DNA from 4 places in the Streptomyces sp. NPDC052079 genome. Region 4 is predicted to be linked to each of the others. Evidence: predicted binding sites of a transcription regulator. Region 4 holds the regulator's gene; each other region holds the start of a gene.
What was found. Region 4 encodes HrcA, which represses chaperone genes, less so after heat shock. Its sites were predicted from a motif close to TTNGCACTCNGNNNNNCNGAGTGCNAA; they were not measured.

Region 1 (4,198 bases), on a different contig from region 4:
AGCCCCAGCGCGTCGGCGTTCGCCCGGGCCGCCGCCGCGGTGAGCGGATCCCGGTCCACGGCCAGGACCCGGATCCCGGCGCGGGCCAGCGCGATGGCGTCCCCGCCGATCCCGCAGCACAGATCGGCCACGGAGGTCACACCGAGCTCCCGGAACCGCTCCGCCCGGTACGCCGCGACGCTCGCCCTGGTCGACTGTTCGACCCCGTTGGGCGTGAAGAACATCCGTGCCGCGTCCCGCTCCCCGAACTTCGCCGCCGCACGCTGTCGCAGCCGCGCCTGGCCGAGCGCGGCCGACACCAGTTCGGCGGGGTGCTCGCGGCGCAGCCGGGTCGCGACGGCGAGTTCCTGCGCCGGGTCGGTGTCGCGCACCTCGTCGAGGAGGGCGCGGCCTTCGGGGGTGAGGAGGGGAGCGAGGTCGTTCACCGGGTCATTGTGGGCCAGTCGGTGGACCGTATGCCTCCGGCCGCGGTGTCGGGCCGGGTGCGGACCGTCCGGCTGCGAGGATCCGGCCCCATGGGAGCAGTAGGACAAAATGATAAAAAGCTGCCGTCGCGTGGTGCTCGGATCGGCCTCGCCGTCCTTGCTCTCGCCACCATCGCCTCCGGCTGCGAACAGGACGGCGCCGACGTCGAACCCGCGGGCGGCCAGCAGCCCCTCCAGGCGCCACCGGCCCGCGCACTCGACTCCTACGCCACCAAGCTGCGCGCCGCGCACGCCGCGAGGGTCGCCGCCGCGAAGCGCTGGGGCCTGCAACGGGTGCCCCTGACCGCCCCGCCGCCCCCGGAGAGGAAGCCGAGGATCACCACCCGGGACGGCTTCGAGGTCGACGGCCACCGCCGGCTGGGACTCCCGCCGGTCTTCACCACCGTCCCCACGAAGGAGAAGATCCTCTTCCTCACCATCGACGACGGCGAAGAGAAGGACCCGGCGTTCCTGCGGATGATGAGCGAGCTGAATATCCCCTACACCGCCTTCCTCAGCGACTACCTGGTCAAGGAGGACTACGGCTACTTCAAGAAGATGCAGGACAGGGGAGTCGGCCTGCACAACCACACCCTGCACCACCCCTACCTCCCGGCCCTGTCCCGCGCCCGCCAGAAGCGCGAGATCTGCGGCATGCAGAAGGTCATCGAGAAGCACTACGGCAGGCGCCCCGCCCTCTTCCGCCCGCCCTACGGCAACTACGACAAGAACACCCTGCGCGCCGCGAAGGCCTGCGGGATCACCCATGTCCCCCTGTGGAACGAAGAGGTCTTCGTCGACCGCTGGGAGTACCGCGAGTGGGACCGCTCGCTGCACCCCGGCGACATCGTCCTCTCCCACTTCCGCGGCCGCGACGACTGGAAGGGAACGATGCCGGACATGGTCCGCCGCTTCCTGGACAAGGTCACCGCCGAGGGATACGCGGTGGCGCGGCTGGAGGACTACCTGTGAGCCGGAGCAGGGCCTCGGCGGCGGCCCTCCTGCTGGCCCTGACCACCGGATGCACGTCGCCCGACGCGCCGGTCCCGGCGCCGGCACCGGACGACGCGACCGCACGGGCCTCCGCCCCGGCCGGCGCGCGTCAGGACCTCCCGCCGCTGGTCGACCACGTTCCGACCGACGACCCGGTCGTCTTCCTCACCTACGACGACGGCGCCGAACGCGACCCCCGCTTCATCGACCTGGTGCGCGAGCGCCGGCTCCCCGTCAGCATGTTCCTCACGGACAGCGTGATGGGCCCCGGCTACGCCCACTTCGCCCGCCTGCGCGCGGTCGGCGCGAGCCTGCAGAACCACACCCTGGACCATCCCGCCCTGCGCGGTCTGCCCTACGCCGGACAGCGCGCCGAGATCTGCGGCCAGCAGCGCAAGCTCAGGTCCCGCTTCGGCATCCGCCCCCGCCTCTTCCGCCCGCCCTACGGCACGTACGACACCACCACCCTGCGCGCCGCCGCCGACTGCGGCATTGCCGCGGTGGTCCTGTGGCGGGCGGTCCTGGAACCCGACGGCCACGTCACCTACACCCGCGGCCCGCACCACCTGAACCCCGGCGACATCGTCTCCGTACCGTCGGGCGAGGCACCGACGCTGTCACTGGCGGAACGGACGGTACGGCTGCTGGGGGAACTGGAGGAGCGGGGGTTGAAGGTGGGGCGCCTGGAGGACTACGTGGGTGAATCCTCACCGACGCTTTCTGGCGAGCACGGATCACCGTCCGGCGCTTGAGGGGCAAGGCCCGTTCGGGCCCGAAGCGGCAGCCCTTGCTGCACAACGAACGTGCCGACGAACGCCCCCACCGCCGACGCGCCGCACGGCAATTGGCACTCCGCTTGACCGAGTGCTAATCGCAGTCATAGTCTCGGCTTTGGCACTCCCCCCTGGAGAGTGCCAAACACGCGACGGGCAGGTCCGGCACCCGCGACGACGGATCCACCTGGTCGCCACCTCAGACAGTTAACCCCGTGAGATCTCCGAAGGGGGAGGTCGGATCGTGACGACCGCCAGCTCCAAGGTTGCCATCAAGCCGCTCGAGGACCGCATCGTGGTCCAGCCGCTCGACGCCGAGCAGACCACGGCTTCGGGCCTGGTCATTCCGGACACCGCCAAGGAGAAGCCCCAGGAGGGCGTCGTCCTGGCTGTCGGCCCGGGCCGGATCGAGGACGGCAAGCGCGTCGAGCTCGACGTGAAGGTCGGCGACGTCGTTCTGTACAGCAAGTACGGCGGCACCGAGGTCAAGTACAACGGCGAGGAGTACCTCGTCCTCTCGGCCCGCGACGTCCTCGCGATCGTCGAGAAGTAAGGGGACCCCGGGGCCCGACCCCGGAGAACCCGACCTCGAAGCAAGCACATTTGCTCGACACCGCGCCCCTGGCCCCAGCATCCGACAAGGAGCCGGGTGACCGGGGGCGTAGTGATTTCACCTAGATTTCGAGAGGGCTCCCGCTGCCATGGCGAAGATCCTGAAGTTCGACGAGGACGCCCGTCGCGCCCTCGAGCGCGGCGTCAACAAGCTTGCCGACACGGTGAAGGTGACGATCGGTCCGAAGGGCCGCAATGTCGTCATCGACAAGAAGTTCGGCGCTCCCACCATTACCAACGACGGTGTCACGATCGCCCGCGAGGTGGAGGTCGACGACCCGTACGAGAACCTCGGCGCGCAGCTGGTGAAGGAGGTGGCGACCAAGACCAACGACATCGCTGGTGACGGCACCACCACCGCCACGGTGCTGGCCCAGGCGCTGGTCCGCGAGGGCCTGAAGAACGTGGCCGCCGGCGCCTCCCCGGCGCTGCTGAAGAAGGGCATCGACGCGGCCGTCGCCGCGGTCTCCGAGGACCTGCTCGCCTCGGCCCGCCCGATCGACGAGAAGTCCGACATCGCCGCCGTCGCCGCGCTGTCCGCCCAGGACCAGCAGGTCGGCGAGCTCATCGCCGAGGCGATGGACAAGGTCGGCAAGGACGGTGTCATCACCGTCGAGGAGTCCAACACCTTCGGTCTGGAGCTGGACTTCACCGAGGGCATGGCCTTCGACAAGGGCTACCTGTCGCCGTACTTCGTGACGGACCAGGAGCGCATGGAGGCCGTCCTCGACGACCCCTACATCCTCATCACCCAGGGCAAGATCTCCTCCATCGCGGAGCTGCTGCCGCTGCTGGAGAAGATCATCCAGGCCAACGCCTCCAAGCCGCTGCTGATCATCGCCGAGGACGTCGAGGGCGAGGCCCTGTCGACCCTGGTCGTCAACAAGATCCGCGGCACCTTCAACGCGGTCGCCGTCAAGGCTCCGGGCTTCGGTGACCGCCGCAAGGCGATGCTGCAGGACATGGCCGTCCTCACCGGCGCCACGGTCGTCTCCGAGGAGGTCGGCCTCAAGCTCGACCAGGTCGGCCTGGACGTGCTGGGCTCCGCCCGCCGCGTGACCGTCACCAAGGACGACACCACGATCGTCGACGGCGGCGGCAAGAAGGACGACGTCGAGGCCCGCATCGCGCAGATCAAGGCCGAGATCGAGACCACCGACTCCGACTGGGACCGCGAGAAGCTCCAGGAGCGCCTCGCGAAGCTGGCCGGCGGCGTGTGCGTGATCAAGGTCGGCGCCGCCACCGAGGTGGAGCTGAAGGAGAAGAAGCACCGTCTGGAGGACGCCATCTCCGCGACCCGCGCCGCGGTCGAGGAGGGCATCGTCTCCGGTGGTGGCTCCGCGCTGGTCCACGCCG
Region 2 (4,198 bases), on a different contig from region 4:
ACGGCGAGATGCGTCGTGAGGAAGATGAGGAGAAAGGGCCTCGCCTCACATGGCTGTGCAGACTGTTGCAAGCTCCACCGACTCCGCCGCCGCGAACTCCGTCGACCTGGGCCCCGCCGCCGCGCTGTCCTGCCGCGAATGCGGTCACCGCGTGCCCCTCGGCCCGGTCTTCGCCTGCGAGGAGTGTTTCGGCCCGCTGGAGATCGCCTACGACTTCTCGGCCTACGACACCGAGGAGCTCCGCAAGCGGATCGAAGCGGGGCCCACGAACATCTGGCGTTACGCGCCTCTGCTGCCCGTCCCGGCGGACGTGGCGACCAAGCCCAACCTGAACCCCGGCTGGACCAAGCTCGTCCAGGCCGACAACCTCGCGCGCGAGCTGGGCGTCACCGGCGGCCTGTACATCAAGGACGACTCCGGCAACCCGACGCACTCCTTCAAGGACCGCGTCGTGGCCCAGGCCATCGAGGCCGCCCGTGCCTTCGGCTTCACCACCCTGTCCTGCTCCTCGACCGGCAACCTCGCCGGCGCCGTCGGTGCCGCCGCGGCCCGGGCGGGCTTCCGCTCCTGCGTGTTCATCCCGCACGACCTGGAGCAGGGCAAGGTCGTCATGGCCGCCGTCTACGGTGGGGAGCTCGTCGGCATCGAGGGCAACTACGACGAGGTGAACCGCTTCTGCTCCGAGCTGATCGGCGACCCGGCCGGCGAGGGCTGGGGCTTCGTCAACGTCAATCTGCGGCCGTACTACGCGGAGGGCTCCAAGACCCTCGCGTACGAGATCTGCGAGCAGCTGGGATGGCGGCTGCCCGACCAGATCGTGATCCCGATCGCCTCCGGCTCGCAGCTCACGAAGATCGACAAGGGGCTGCAGGAGCTGGTCAAGCTCGGGCTCGTCGAGGACAAGCCGTACAAGATCTTCGGTGCGCAGGCGGAGGGATGTTCGCCGGTCTCCACGGCGTACAAGGCCGGGCACGATGTCGTCCGTCCGCAGAAGCCCGACACGATCGCCAAGTCGCTGGCGATCGGGAACCCGGCGGACGGCCCGTACGTCCTGGACATCGCCCGTCGCACGGGCGGTGCGGTGGAGGACGTCACGGACGAGCAGATCGTGGAGGCGATCACGCTGCTCGCGCGGACGGAAGGGATCTTCGCGGAGACCGCCGGCGGTGTGACGGTCGGCGTGACGAAGAAGCTCATCGAGAGCGGTGCGCTCGACCCGTCCCTGAGCACGGTGGTGCTGAACACGGGGGACGGTCTCAAGACGCTGGACGCGGTGGCGGGCACGGGGCTGACGGCGACGATCCGTCCGAGCCTTGAGTCGTTCCGTGCAGCCGGGCTTGTCTGAGTCGTCCCTGAGTGTGTTACCTGACCGGAGGTTTGTTGTGAGCGTGACTGTTCGTATCCCCACCATCCTGCGCACCTACACGGGTGGGCAGGCCGAGGTGACCGCCGAGGGGGCCACCCTCGCCCAGGTCATCTCGGATCTGGAGAAGAACCACACGGGCATCGCCGCCCGGGTTCTGGATGATCAGGGCAAGCTGCGGCGGTTCGTCAATGTGTACGTGAACGACGACGACGTGCGGTTCGAGCAGGGGCTCGAGACGGCCACCCCGGACGGGGCCGGTGTGTCGATCATTCCGGCGGTCGCCGGCGGCTGATCATTACCTTCGGTAACGACGGTTACCGAGTGTGCAGGACATTGCCCCTTCCGTAAGAGATGCGGAGGGGGCAATTCCATGGGGTTGAACGCGGTAGGGTTGGGGAACGCGCTCCTGATCCACTGATCGAGCACCGTGAATTTCTGCCGCACGCCCGACTGGATGTAGCCAAAGTGTGGGCCCTTTTCGCGGCTTTTGTAACGTTTGCCCGGCCCGACTTGCCCTGAATTCGGATGAATTCTCGCCACATTCCGGACCGGCGGCGTCCAGATTTCTCGTCCGATTGACCTGTTGCAGACGGCAGTTGGGCAGATACATTCAGCCGCGGTCGACGCGTTCCGGCGCACGCCCCCAACCGTTGGGGGGTGAGGTCTGACCCGGATCCGCGAAGTGTGGATCTGTGCAAGGGCCAGTAATAGGGGAGTTAGGCATGGCTCAGGGCACCGTCAAGTGGTTCAACGCGGAGAAGGGGTACGGCTTCATCGCGGTCGACGGTGGTGCGGATGTTTTCGTCCACTACAGCGCGATCCAGATGGACGGCTACCGCACCCTCGAAGAAGGCCAGCGGGTCGAGTTCGAGATCTCGCAGGGTCAGAAGGGCCCGCAGGCCGACATGGTTCGTCTCAGCGCCTGAACGCGCTACCTGCCGCAAGGATCTTCTGCCGACGAAGGGCCCGTACCTCTTGGGGTACGGGCCCTTCGCCGTGCCCGTGTACTCCCTGCACTCCCCCTGGCGCGCTTGCGCCCACCCGTCACCCGACCGCCACGCCTCGACGAGCCCGCTTCGCGGGAGCGCCTTGCACTCGGGTGGGTCGAGTGCTAATCATTGGCGTTAGCACTCTGAAGGTGAGAGTGACAACGAGGACCGGGTCGGTGAGGCCCGCCGGCCGTGTGGGGCAAGGAACCACGGGGTTGGCGAGCCGTCCGTCGCGGGCGCGGGCGCGGTCCGAAGGAATCACCCCCAGTCCTGGAGGGACCACTTCACATGGCCAAGATCATCGCGTTCGACGAGGAGGCGCGGCGCGGCCTCGAGCGCGGCATGAACCAGCTCGCGGACGCCGTGAAGGTGACGCTCGGCCCCAAGGGCCGCAACGTCGTCCTCGAGAAGAAGTGGGGCGCCCCCACGATCACCAACGATGGTGTGTCCATCGCCAAGGAGATCGAGCTCGAGGACCCGTACGAGAAGATCGGCGCCGAGCTGGTCAAGGAAGTCGCCAAGAAGACGGACGACGTCGCCGGTGACGGTACGACCACCGCGACCGTTCTCGCCCAGGCCCTGGTCAAGGAGGGCCTGCGCAACGTCGCCGCGGGTGCCAACCCCATGGCTCTGAAGCGCGGTATCGAGACGGCCGTCGAGGCCGTCTCCGCCGCCCTGCTGGAGCAGGCGAAGGATGTCGAGACCAAGGAGCAGATCGCCTCCACGGCCTCCATCTCCGCCGCCGACACCCAGATCGGCGAGCTCATCGCCGAGGCCATGGACAAGGTCGGCAAGGAAGGCGTCATCACCGTCGAGGAGTCCCAGACCTTCGGTCTGGAGCTGGAGCTCACCGAGGGTATGCGCTTCGACAAGGGCTACATCTCGGCGTACTTCGCCACCGACATGGAGCGTATGGAGGCCGTCCTCGACGACCCGTACATCCTGATCGCGAACTCCAAGATCTCCAACGTCAAGGACCTGCTCCCGCTCCTGGAGAAGGTCATGCAGTCGGGCAAGCCGCTGCTGATCATCGCCGAGGACGTCGAGGGCGAGGCCCTGTCGACCCTGGTCGTCAACAAGATCCGCGGCACCTTCAAGTCCGTCGCCGTCAAGGCCCCGGGCTTCGGCGACCGCCGCAAGGCCATGCTCGGCGACATCGCCATCCTCACGGGCGGCGAGGTCATCTCCGAGGAGGTCGGCCTCAAGCTGGAGAACGCCACGCTGGACCTGCTGGGCAGGGCCCGCAAGGTCGTCATCACCAAGGACGAGACCACCATCGTCGACGGTGCCGGCTCGCCCGACCAGGTCCAGGGCCGCGTGAACCAGATCCGTGCCGAGATCGAGAACAGCGACTCGGACTACGACCGCGAGAAGCTGCAGGAGCGCCTGGCGAAGCTCGCCGGCGGTGTCGCGGTCATCAAGGCCGGTGCCGCCACCGAGGTGGAGCTCAAGGAGCGCAAGCACCGCATCGAGGACGCCGTGCGCAACGCCAAGGCGGCCGTCGAGGAGGGCATCGTCGCCGGTGGTGGCGTGGCCCTGCTGCAGGCCTCCCAGGTCTTCGAGAAGCTGGAGCTCGAGGGTGACGAGGCGACCGGCGCCAACGCCGTGAAGCTCGCGCTGGAGGCCCCGCTGAAGCAGATCGCCGTCAACGGTGGTCTCGAGGGCGGCGTCGTCGTGGAGAAGGTCCGCAACCTCCAGGTCGGCCACGGCCTGAACGCCGCGACCGGTGACTACGTCGACATGATCGCCGAGGGCATCATCGACCCGGCGAAGGTGACCCGTTCCGCGCTGCAGAACGCCGCCTCCATCGCCGCGCTGTTCCTCACCACCGAGGCCGTCATCG
Region 3 (4,198 bases), on a different contig from region 4:
ACCGACAGCACGACCAGCGCCCCCGCGTCGCCCGCTCCGTCCGGCGGCCCGGGTACCTCGGTCACCCGCGCCCCGCGCGCGACCACGCGGGCCTCGCCGCCGGACACCGTCTCCCCTGCGGCGATCACATCCACCCGGTCGCCCGGCCGCAGCAGCCGCACCGTCGCCGCGTCGGCGATCCGTACCGGTGCCGTCACCGTCGTCCCCGCATGCCGCGGCCGTACGGGACGCTCCCCGGGAGACGCCGAGGCGGCCCGCACCGCCTGAGGGCCGCCGGGATGCCCGGGATGCCCGCGCGACCGGTCGGCGTCCCGGGGGCCCGCCGCGACAAGCGCCGCCGCCGTGACGGCGAGCCCGACAGCCACGGCGCGCCTCCGGTGCCGTACGAGCCGGCCCGGGAGCGGCAGCCCGCCGCGCACCCGCACCGGCGCGAAGTGGGGCACCTCGCCCGGGGCGGGGACATCGGCGCCGGGCGGACGCGGAACGACGGGGGAGGAGGAGCAGAGCGAGGAAGGAGGACGCGGAACGACGGGCGAGGAGGAGCAGAGCGAAGAAGAAGGAGGACGGGACACGGGACACCACCACCTGCGACGAGGAACCGGCTTGTGGCTCCCACGATGGGGCACCCCGGCCGGCGCTCGCCGCGCCCTGTGGACGCGTCACCACCCTGTGGACAACTCCGCCACCCGAACGGGACCCTCCCCCTGCCCGCCCGCTACGGCAGCGCGAACCCCGGGTCCATCCCGCCCAGCGCCGACGTGCACAGACAGTCCCGTTCCTCCGTCGCCGGCAGCCCGGCCACCGCGTCGAAGAGCACACCCCGCAGCCGGTCCACATTGGCGGCGAACACCCGCAACACCTCGTCATGGGAGACGCCCTCACCGGTCTCGGCTCCGGCATCGAGGTCGGTGACCAGGGTCAGCGAGGTGTAGCAGAGCTCCAGCTCACGGGCGAGCACCGCCTCGGGGTGGCCCGTCATGCCCACCACCGACCAGCCCTGGGCCTGGTGCCACAACGATTCGGCGCGGGTGGAGAAGCGCGGCCCCTCCACCACGACCAGCGTGCCGCCGTCCACCGGCTCCCAGTCCCGTCCGCGCGCCGCCTTCAGCGCGGCTGCCCGTCCGGTGGGGCAGTAGGGGTCGGCCAGGGACACATGGACCACGTTCGGCACCGTGCCGTCGGGCAGCGGCAGTCCGTCGAAGTACGTGCCGGCCCGGGACTTCGTACGGTCCACGAGCTGGTCCGGAACCAGCAGCGTGCCCGGCCCGTACTCGGGCCGCAGCCCGCCCACCGCGCACGGACCGAGGACCTGGCGCGCGCCGACCGACCGGAGCGCCCACAGGTTGGCGCGGTAGTTGATGCGGTGCGGCGGCAGATGGTGACCGCGTCCGTGCCGGGGCAGGAAGGCGACCCGGCGGCCGGCCACCTCGCCGAGGAACAGGGAGTCGCTGGGCGCCCCGTAGGGGGTGTCGACCTGGAGCTCGGTCACGTCGTCGAGGAAGGAGTAGAACCCGGAGCCGCCGATCACACCGATCTCGGCCTTCGCCATGTTCGCCATGCTCCGCACCCTAACGGCCCCCGGAGAAGCAGAAGACCCCCTCGTCGGATGACGAGAGGGTCCCTGGAAGACCGGGCCTACGCGGCGGTGGTGGTGCCGGCGGAGCTGCCGGAGCCGGACGAGCCGGACGACGATGACGAGGCCGCACCGGAACCGGAGTCCGAGGAGGAGGACGAAGAGGTGGAGGCCGAGGCCTTCGACGACGACGGCGAGCTGCTCGACGAGGAGCCGCGGCTGTCGTTGCGGTAGAAGCCGGAACCCTTGAAGACGATGCCGACCGCCGAGAACACCTTCTTCAGGCGGCCCTGGCAGTTGGGGCAATCGGTCAGGGCGTCGTCGGTGAACTTCTGCACCGCCTCGAGGCCCTCGCCGCACTCGGTGCACTGGTACTGGTAGGTCGGCACTGTCTTCCTCCTGGCACTCTCACTCGATGAGTGCTAACAATCGTCAATGGTAACCCGTGCCGCAAGTAAGGGGAGTAACGTACGTCACCTGCTTACGGGCAGCGGTCAGGGCTTGACCGCCATGAGGGCGGCTCGCCCGAGTGGGAAGCCGCGTTCGCGGCGGAGTCACAGTGACGTATTCCGTGGAAAATCCGGAAAACCACACGTCACATCTCACCGATCGCGACGGGTTCGCGATGGGCCGCGCCGCGCGTGACCGGACTGGTCACGCGCGGCGGCACAAGACGTGACCGCGAGAGCATGAGATTCGCGAGCGCGAGCACCGTGCCGGCCATAGGCACCAGGAATCCGGCGCCGTCCCAGAGGCGGTCCTCCAGCTGTCCGGCGACCATGACGGCCGCGGCCTGGCCGAGCGCGACGGCGCCGGTCAGCCAGGTGAAGGCCTCGGTGCGGGCCCCGGCCGGGACCAGGTTCTCCACCAGCGTGAAGCCGGTGATCAGGGCCGGCGCGATGCACATGCCGACCAGGAGGCCCAGCGCGGCCAGCAGCAGCGCCGAAGGGGCGGTCCACAGGGCGGACGCCGTCAGCGCGAGCGCCGCGTACGCGAGCACCAGGCGCCGCTGCGGGGTGGTCCTCCAGGCGATCGCGCCGCAGGCGATGCCGGCGAGCATGTTGCCCGCCGCGAAGACGCCGTAGAGGACGCCGTTCAGCCCGGGGTTGCCGATCGCCTCGGAGAACGCGGCCAGCGAGACCTGCATGCCGCCGAAGACGGAACCGATGCCGAGGAAGGTCACGATCAGCACCCGCACGCCCGGGACGCGCAGCGCGGAACCGTGCTCCACGCGCGCGTGCTCCTCCCGGCCGGGCCGGGGCTGCGTGCCCTTCTGGGCGGCGAACAGCAGTCCGCCGATCAGGGTCAGCGCGGCCTCGGTGACCAGACCGGCGGCCGGGTCGACGACGGTGCACAGGGCCGTGGCCAGCAGCGGTCCGACGACGAAGGTGAACTCGTCGGTGACGGACTCGAAGGCCGCCGCGGTCGTCATCAGCGGAGAGCCCTTGAGCTTCACGCCCCAGCGGGCGCGCACCATGGGCCCGATCTGCGGCACCGAGGCGCCTGTGGGCACGGCGGCGGCGAACAGCGCCCACAGGGGCGCGCCGGTCAGCGCCAGCGCGGTGAGGGCGAGCCCGGACACGGTGTGCACCAGGACACCGGGCACCAGCACGGCGCGCTGGCCGTAGCGGTCGGCGAGGCGGCCGCTGTAGGGCGCGAACAGGGCCATGGAGACGCCGGTGACGGCGGCGACGGCGCCCGCCGCGCCGTACGAGCCGGTGGTGTGCTGCACCAGCAGCACGAGGGAGAGCGTGAGCATGGCGAACGGCTGGCGTGCCGCGAAGCCGGGGAGCAGGAACGTCCACGCGCCGCGCGTGCGCAGCAGCCGGCCGTATCCCGGACGGGAGGTGGCCGGCGAATCCTTCGACGTGGTGACCGTGGATGCCACGGCCCGTGCCTTTCCGCCACCTGGTAGCGCCGCCCGCGCGGGTCGTGCGGGCGCGCCGAGAGCTGTCCTCTTGCGCTGACTGCGGTAGATACCGGCGCCACAGCTCAGGGCGTCCCGGCCGCCATACGGTCGCGCCAGCTCTGCATCAGGCAGAGTTGGTTCGATCTGGGGTCGCTTGCATAGTGCGCTTGCACCAATGCGCTTGCATAATACTGCGCTTCCACTGATGCGCTTGCCTCATACAGGGATCAAGGGCCTGCGCGGCTGTGAAACCGAGCACCATGTCACCTTTCCGCCTGCGATTCGTCGGTGCCCAGCCATCCGGCCAGCTTGCCGCCCCGGCTGACCGCGCGCAGGCGGCGCTCGGTGGCGTCCCGCACCGAGTCCGTGGTGACGACGAGCAGTTCGTCCCCGTGACGCAGCGTCGTCGCCGGCAGCGGGACGAACGACGTCCCGTCGCGCACGACGAGCGTGACGGCGGCCCCGGCCGGCAGCCGCAGTTCGCCCACCTCCACGCCGTGCATCTTCGACCCCTCCGGGATCTGGACCGACAGCAGATGCCCGTGCAGCCGCTCCAGGGGCGCCGACTCGATGCCGAGGTCCGCGGCGCCGTAGTCCTCGCCCAGGCGCAGTTTGCGGGCCACCCAGGGCAGCGTCGGGCCCTGGACGAGGGTGTAGACGACGACCAGGACGAAGACGATGTTGAAGATCCGCTCGCTGCCCGCGATGCCCTGCAC
Region 4 (4,198 bases):
CATCCCGTCCGCGGTCTTGTACCCGGCGGCCAGGAAACCGAGCCCGCCCGCCTCGGACACGGCCGCCGCGAGCTGCGGCACGGCGACACCGCCCGCCATCGGCGCCTGCACGATGGGGAGCGGGAAAAGATCGGTCGGTACGGAGGACATGACGGCATGTTGTCACGTCCCCCGGCCAACTCCGAATCGGCCCTTCCCCTTGGCATAAGCCACTTTTCGGGGGCCCCGCGCCCCGGGCGTCACCGCCTTCGGACCCGGCCGTCACCGCCCTCCGAAAGCGCCCCTCACCGCCCGTTGAACGCGTCCTTCAGCCGGGAGAACAGCCCCTGCTGCCCCGGCTGACTGTGCCTGCCCGGGGGCCGACCCCCGGACCCCCAGCAGCACACCCCCGCAGCCCCGGCAGGCAACCGGTCACCGCCCGTTGAACGCGTCCTTCAACCGGGAGAACAACCCCTGCTGCCCCGGCTGGAACTGGCCCGTGGGGCGTTCCTCGCCGCGGAGCTTGGACAGTTCACGCAGGAGGCGTTCCTGCTCGGGGTCGAGCTTGGTCGGGGTCTGCACCTCGACGTGGACGATGAGGTCGCCCCGGCCGCCGCCGCGCAGGTGCGTGACGCCCCGGCCGTGCAGCGGGATCGACTGGCCGGACTGGGTGCCGGGCCGGATGTCGACCTCCTCCATGCCGTCCAGCGTCTCCAGCGGCACCTTGGTGCCGAGGGCCGCCGCGGTCATCGGGATGGTGACCGTGCAGTGCAGGTCGTCGCCGCGCCGCTGGAAGGTGGGGTGCGGGAGTTCATGGATCTCCACGTACAGGTCACCGGCCGGACCGCCGCCGGGGCCGACCTCGCCCTCACCGGCCAGCTGGATCCGGGTGCCGTTGTCGACACCGGCCGGGATCTTGACCGTGAGCGTGCGCCGGGAGCGGATCCGTCCGTCGCCCGCGCACTCCGGGCACGGGGTGGGGACGACCGTGCCGAAGCCCTGGCACTGCGGGCAGGGGCGGGACGTCATGACCTGGCCCAGGAAGGACCGCGTGACCTGCGATACCTCACCGCGGCCACGGCACATGTCACACGTCTGCGCGGAGGTGCCGGGCGCGGCGCCCTCACCGTTGCAGGTGGTGCAGACGATCGCCGTGTCGACCTGGATGTCCTTGGTGGTGCCGAACGCGGCCTCGTCCAGCTCCACCTCGATGCGGATCATCGCGTCCTGGCCCCGGCGGGTGCGCGAGCGCGGCCCGCGCTGCGACGCCGTACCGAAGAACGCGTCCATGATGTCGGAGAAGTTGCCGAAGCCACCGGCTCCGAAGCCGCCCGCGCCGCCGGCGCCGCCGGACTGCGAGAGCGGGTCGCCGCCGAGGTCGTAGACCTGCTTCTTCTGCGGGTCCGACAGCACCTCGTAGGCGGCGTTGATCTCCTTGAACCGCTCCTGGGTCTTCGGATCCGGATTGACGTCCGGATGCAGCTCGCGGGCGAGCCGCCGGAAGGCCTTCTTGATCTCCTCCTGCGACGCGTCGCGGCGCACGCCGAGTACGGCGTAGTAGTCCGTGGCCACTACGACTCCGCCAGGATCTGTCCGACGTACCGTGCCACTGCGCGTACCGCTCCCATCGTTCCCGGGTAGTCCATGCGGGTCGGTCCGACCACGCCGAGCTTGGCAACCGCCTCGCCGCCCGAACCGTAGCCCACCGACACGACGGACGTGGAGTTGAGTCCCTCATGGGCGTTCTCATGACCGATACGGACGGTCACGCCCGGTTCCTTCGCCTCGCCGAGCAGCTTGAGGAGCACGACCTGCTCCTCCAGCGCCTCCAGGACGGGCCGGATCGTGAGGGGGAAGTCATGTCCGAAGCGGGTGAGATTGGCGGTGCCGCCGATCATCAGCCGCTCCTCGTTCTCCTCGACAAGCGTCTCCAGGAGAGTGGAGAGCACCGAGGAGACCGTACCGCGGTCCTCGGACTCGAAGGCCTCCGGGAGGTCCTCCACCAGACTCGGCACATCCGTGAACCGGCGGCCCGCGACCCGGCTGTTCAGCCGCGCCCGCAGATCCGCCAGGGAGGACTCGCCGAACGGCGCCGGGCAGTCGACCATGCGCTGCTCGACCCGGCCGGTGTCCGTGATCAGCACCAGCATCAGCCGCGCGGGCGCCAGCGACAGCAGCTCCACGTGCCGCACCGTCGACCGGGTCAGCGACGGGTACTGCACGACGGCGACCTGCCGGGTGAGCTGCGCGAGCAGCCGTACGGTCCTGGCGACCACGTCGTCGAGGTCGACGGCGCCGTCGAGGAAGTTCTGGATGGCGCGCCGCTCGGGCGCGGTCATCGGCTTGACGCCGGCGAGCTTGTCGACGAACAGCCGGTACCCCTTGTCGGTGGGGATGCGCCCGGCGCTGGTGTGCGGCTGGGCGATGAAGCCCTCGTCCTCCAGGGCCGCCATGTCGTTGCGCACGGTGGCCGGGGAGACGCCGAGGTTGTGCCGCTCGGTGAGCGCCTTGGAGCCGACGGGCTCCTGGGTGCCCACATAGTCCTGGACGATGGCGCGCAGCACCTGGAGTCGGCGTTCACTGAGCATCGCGCACACCTCCAGTAGCTTTCCGCCCGGTAACGTCTCTGGCACTCTTCGCACGCGAGTGCCAGACTTCCCCGGTTCAGTGTACGGCCGGGGAGTAGGCACGGGGCAAGGCCGGTCCCGCGCACGACGCGCCGGGCGGCACCGTCCCCGATAGCGTCCCGTCATGACCGTGACTTGGGAAGAGTCGGGATGGGAACAAGTGGCGCCCGGGGTGGGCCGGTGCCGGCTGCCGGTGTGGGACTGCACGGCGGGGCTCGTGGTGGGGGCGGGCGGCGTGCTGCTCGTCGACGCGGGCTCCGGTCTGGGCGAGGGCGCACGGTTGCGGGCCGAGGCGCACGCCCTCACCGGCAGGCGTGTGACGCATCTCGCGCTCACCCATCCACACTTCGATCACATTCTCGGCGCCGGGGCGTTCGCGGGGGTGGAGGTGTTCGGCGCGGTGGGCATGGACACCGTGCTGACGGCGCGGGGGCGCGAGGAGCTGCGCGCGGACGCGGTGCGGCACGGTCTGGACGCGCGTGTGGCGGAGCAGGCGGTGGACGCGCTGGTCGCGCCCCGGCACGCGGTGAGCGGGGAGTGGACGCTCGACCTGGGGGCGGACGGCGACCGTCAGGTGCTGCTGGCGAACGTGGGCCCGGGGCACACCGCCCACGATCTCGCGGTCCTGGTCCCCGGCGACCCGGAGGTGGTGTTCTGCGGCGACCTGGTCGAGGAGTCCGGCGAACCGCAGGCCGGACCCGACGCCGTACCGGAGCGGTGGCCGGCCGCGCTGGACCGGCTGCTGGCGCTGGGCGGGGAGGACGCGCTGTACGTTCCCGGTCACGGGGCGGTGGTCGACGCGGCGTTCGTCCGGGCCCAACGGGACGCGCTGGCACGGCGTTTCGGCGTGTCGGACTGATCACGGCGGGCGGGATCCTCGTATCGTCGTGAGAATGCGCCAGTACTCCGCCGATCTGACCCCTCCGTGGAAGAAACCGGGGCCCGTCCCCGAGGTCGCCGCCGAGCCCGGGCTGGTCGTGGAGGAACCCGGCACCGGCTTCTGCGGCGCGGTGATCCGCTGCGAGGCGGGGACGGTGACGCTGGAGGACCGCTTCGGCAAGCACCGGGTGTTCCCGCTGGAGCCGAGGGGGTTCCTGCTCGAGGGGTGGGCGGTGACGCTGGTACGGCCGGCGTCCGGTCCCGCCCGGCCCACGCGTACGGCATCGGGGTCGGTGGCCGTTCCCGGCGCACGGGCGCGGGTCGCCCGCGCGGGACGCATCTACGTGGAGGGGCGGCACGACGCCGAGCTGGTCGAGAAGGTGTGGGGCGACGACCTACGGATCGAGGGGGTGGTCGTGGAGTACCTGGAGGGTGTGGACGACCTGCCGTCGATCGTGGCGGACTTCGCGCCCGGTCCCGACGCGCGGCTGGGGGTCCTGGTGGACCATCTGGTCCCGGGCTCGAAGGAGTGGCGTATCGCGGAGGCGGTGACGAGCGAGCACGCCCTGGTGGTGGGCCACCCGTACATCGACATCTGGGAGGCGGTGAAGCCGTCGTCGGTGGGCATCGAGGCCTGGCCGCGGGTGCCGCGGGGGCAGGACTGGAAGTCGGGGGTGTGCGCGGCGCTGGGGTGGCGGGTGGCTCACACGGGG

Region 1: the regulator HrcA is predicted to act here: its motif matches at 2,302-2,328, upstream of groES (co-chaperone GroES).
Region 2: the regulator HrcA is predicted to act here: its motif matches at 2,455-2,481, upstream of groL (chaperonin GroEL).
Region 3: the regulator HrcA is predicted to act here: its motif matches at 1,973-1,999, upstream of AB0L56_RS23285 (FmdB family zinc ribbon protein).

What each region holds. Positions count from the first base shown of each region.
Region 1 covers NZ_JBFAWL010000001.1:200,250-204,447, forward strand. Annotated here, with positions in the region: gene AB0L56_RS01060 (methyltransferase domain-containing protein) at 1-425, opposite strand, end outside; gene AB0L56_RS01065 (polysaccharide deacetylase family protein) at 516-1,436, shown strand; gene AB0L56_RS01070 (polysaccharide deacetylase family protein) at 1,433-2,209, shown strand; gene groES (co-chaperone GroES) at 2,475-2,783, shown strand; gene groL (chaperonin GroEL) at 2,932-4,198, shown strand, end outside.
Region 2 covers NZ_JBFAWL010000007.1:126,420-130,617, reverse strand. Annotated here, with positions in the region: SAM riboswitch class I at 1-31, shown strand, start outside; gene thrC (threonine synthase) at 50-1,345, shown strand; gene AB0L56_RS14330 (MoaD/ThiS family protein) at 1,383-1,658, shown strand; gene AB0L56_RS14325 (cold-shock protein) at 2,089-2,292, shown strand; gene groL (chaperonin GroEL) at 2,644-4,198, shown strand, end outside.
Region 3 covers NZ_JBFAWL010000017.1:117,225-121,422, reverse strand. Annotated here, with positions in the region: gene AB0L56_RS23295 (hypothetical protein) at 1-443, opposite strand, end outside; gene AB0L56_RS23290 (S-methyl-5'-thioadenosine phosphorylase) at 716-1,558, opposite strand; gene AB0L56_RS23285 (FmdB family zinc ribbon protein) at 1,636-1,962, opposite strand; gene AB0L56_RS23280 (MFS transporter) at 2,169-3,461, opposite strand; gene AB0L56_RS23275 (potassium/proton antiporter) at 3,746-4,198, opposite strand, start outside.
Region 4 covers NZ_JBFAWL010000011.1:69,970-74,167, reverse strand. Annotated here, with positions in the region: gene AB0L56_RS18350 (nitronate monooxygenase) at 1-150, opposite strand, end outside; gene dnaJ (molecular chaperone DnaJ) at 412-1,551, opposite strand; gene hrcA (heat-inducible transcriptional repressor HrcA) at 1,551-2,567, opposite strand; gene AB0L56_RS18335 (MBL fold metallo-hydrolase) at 2,731-3,465, shown strand; gene AB0L56_RS18330 (DUF3097 domain-containing protein) at 3,500-4,198, shown strand, end outside.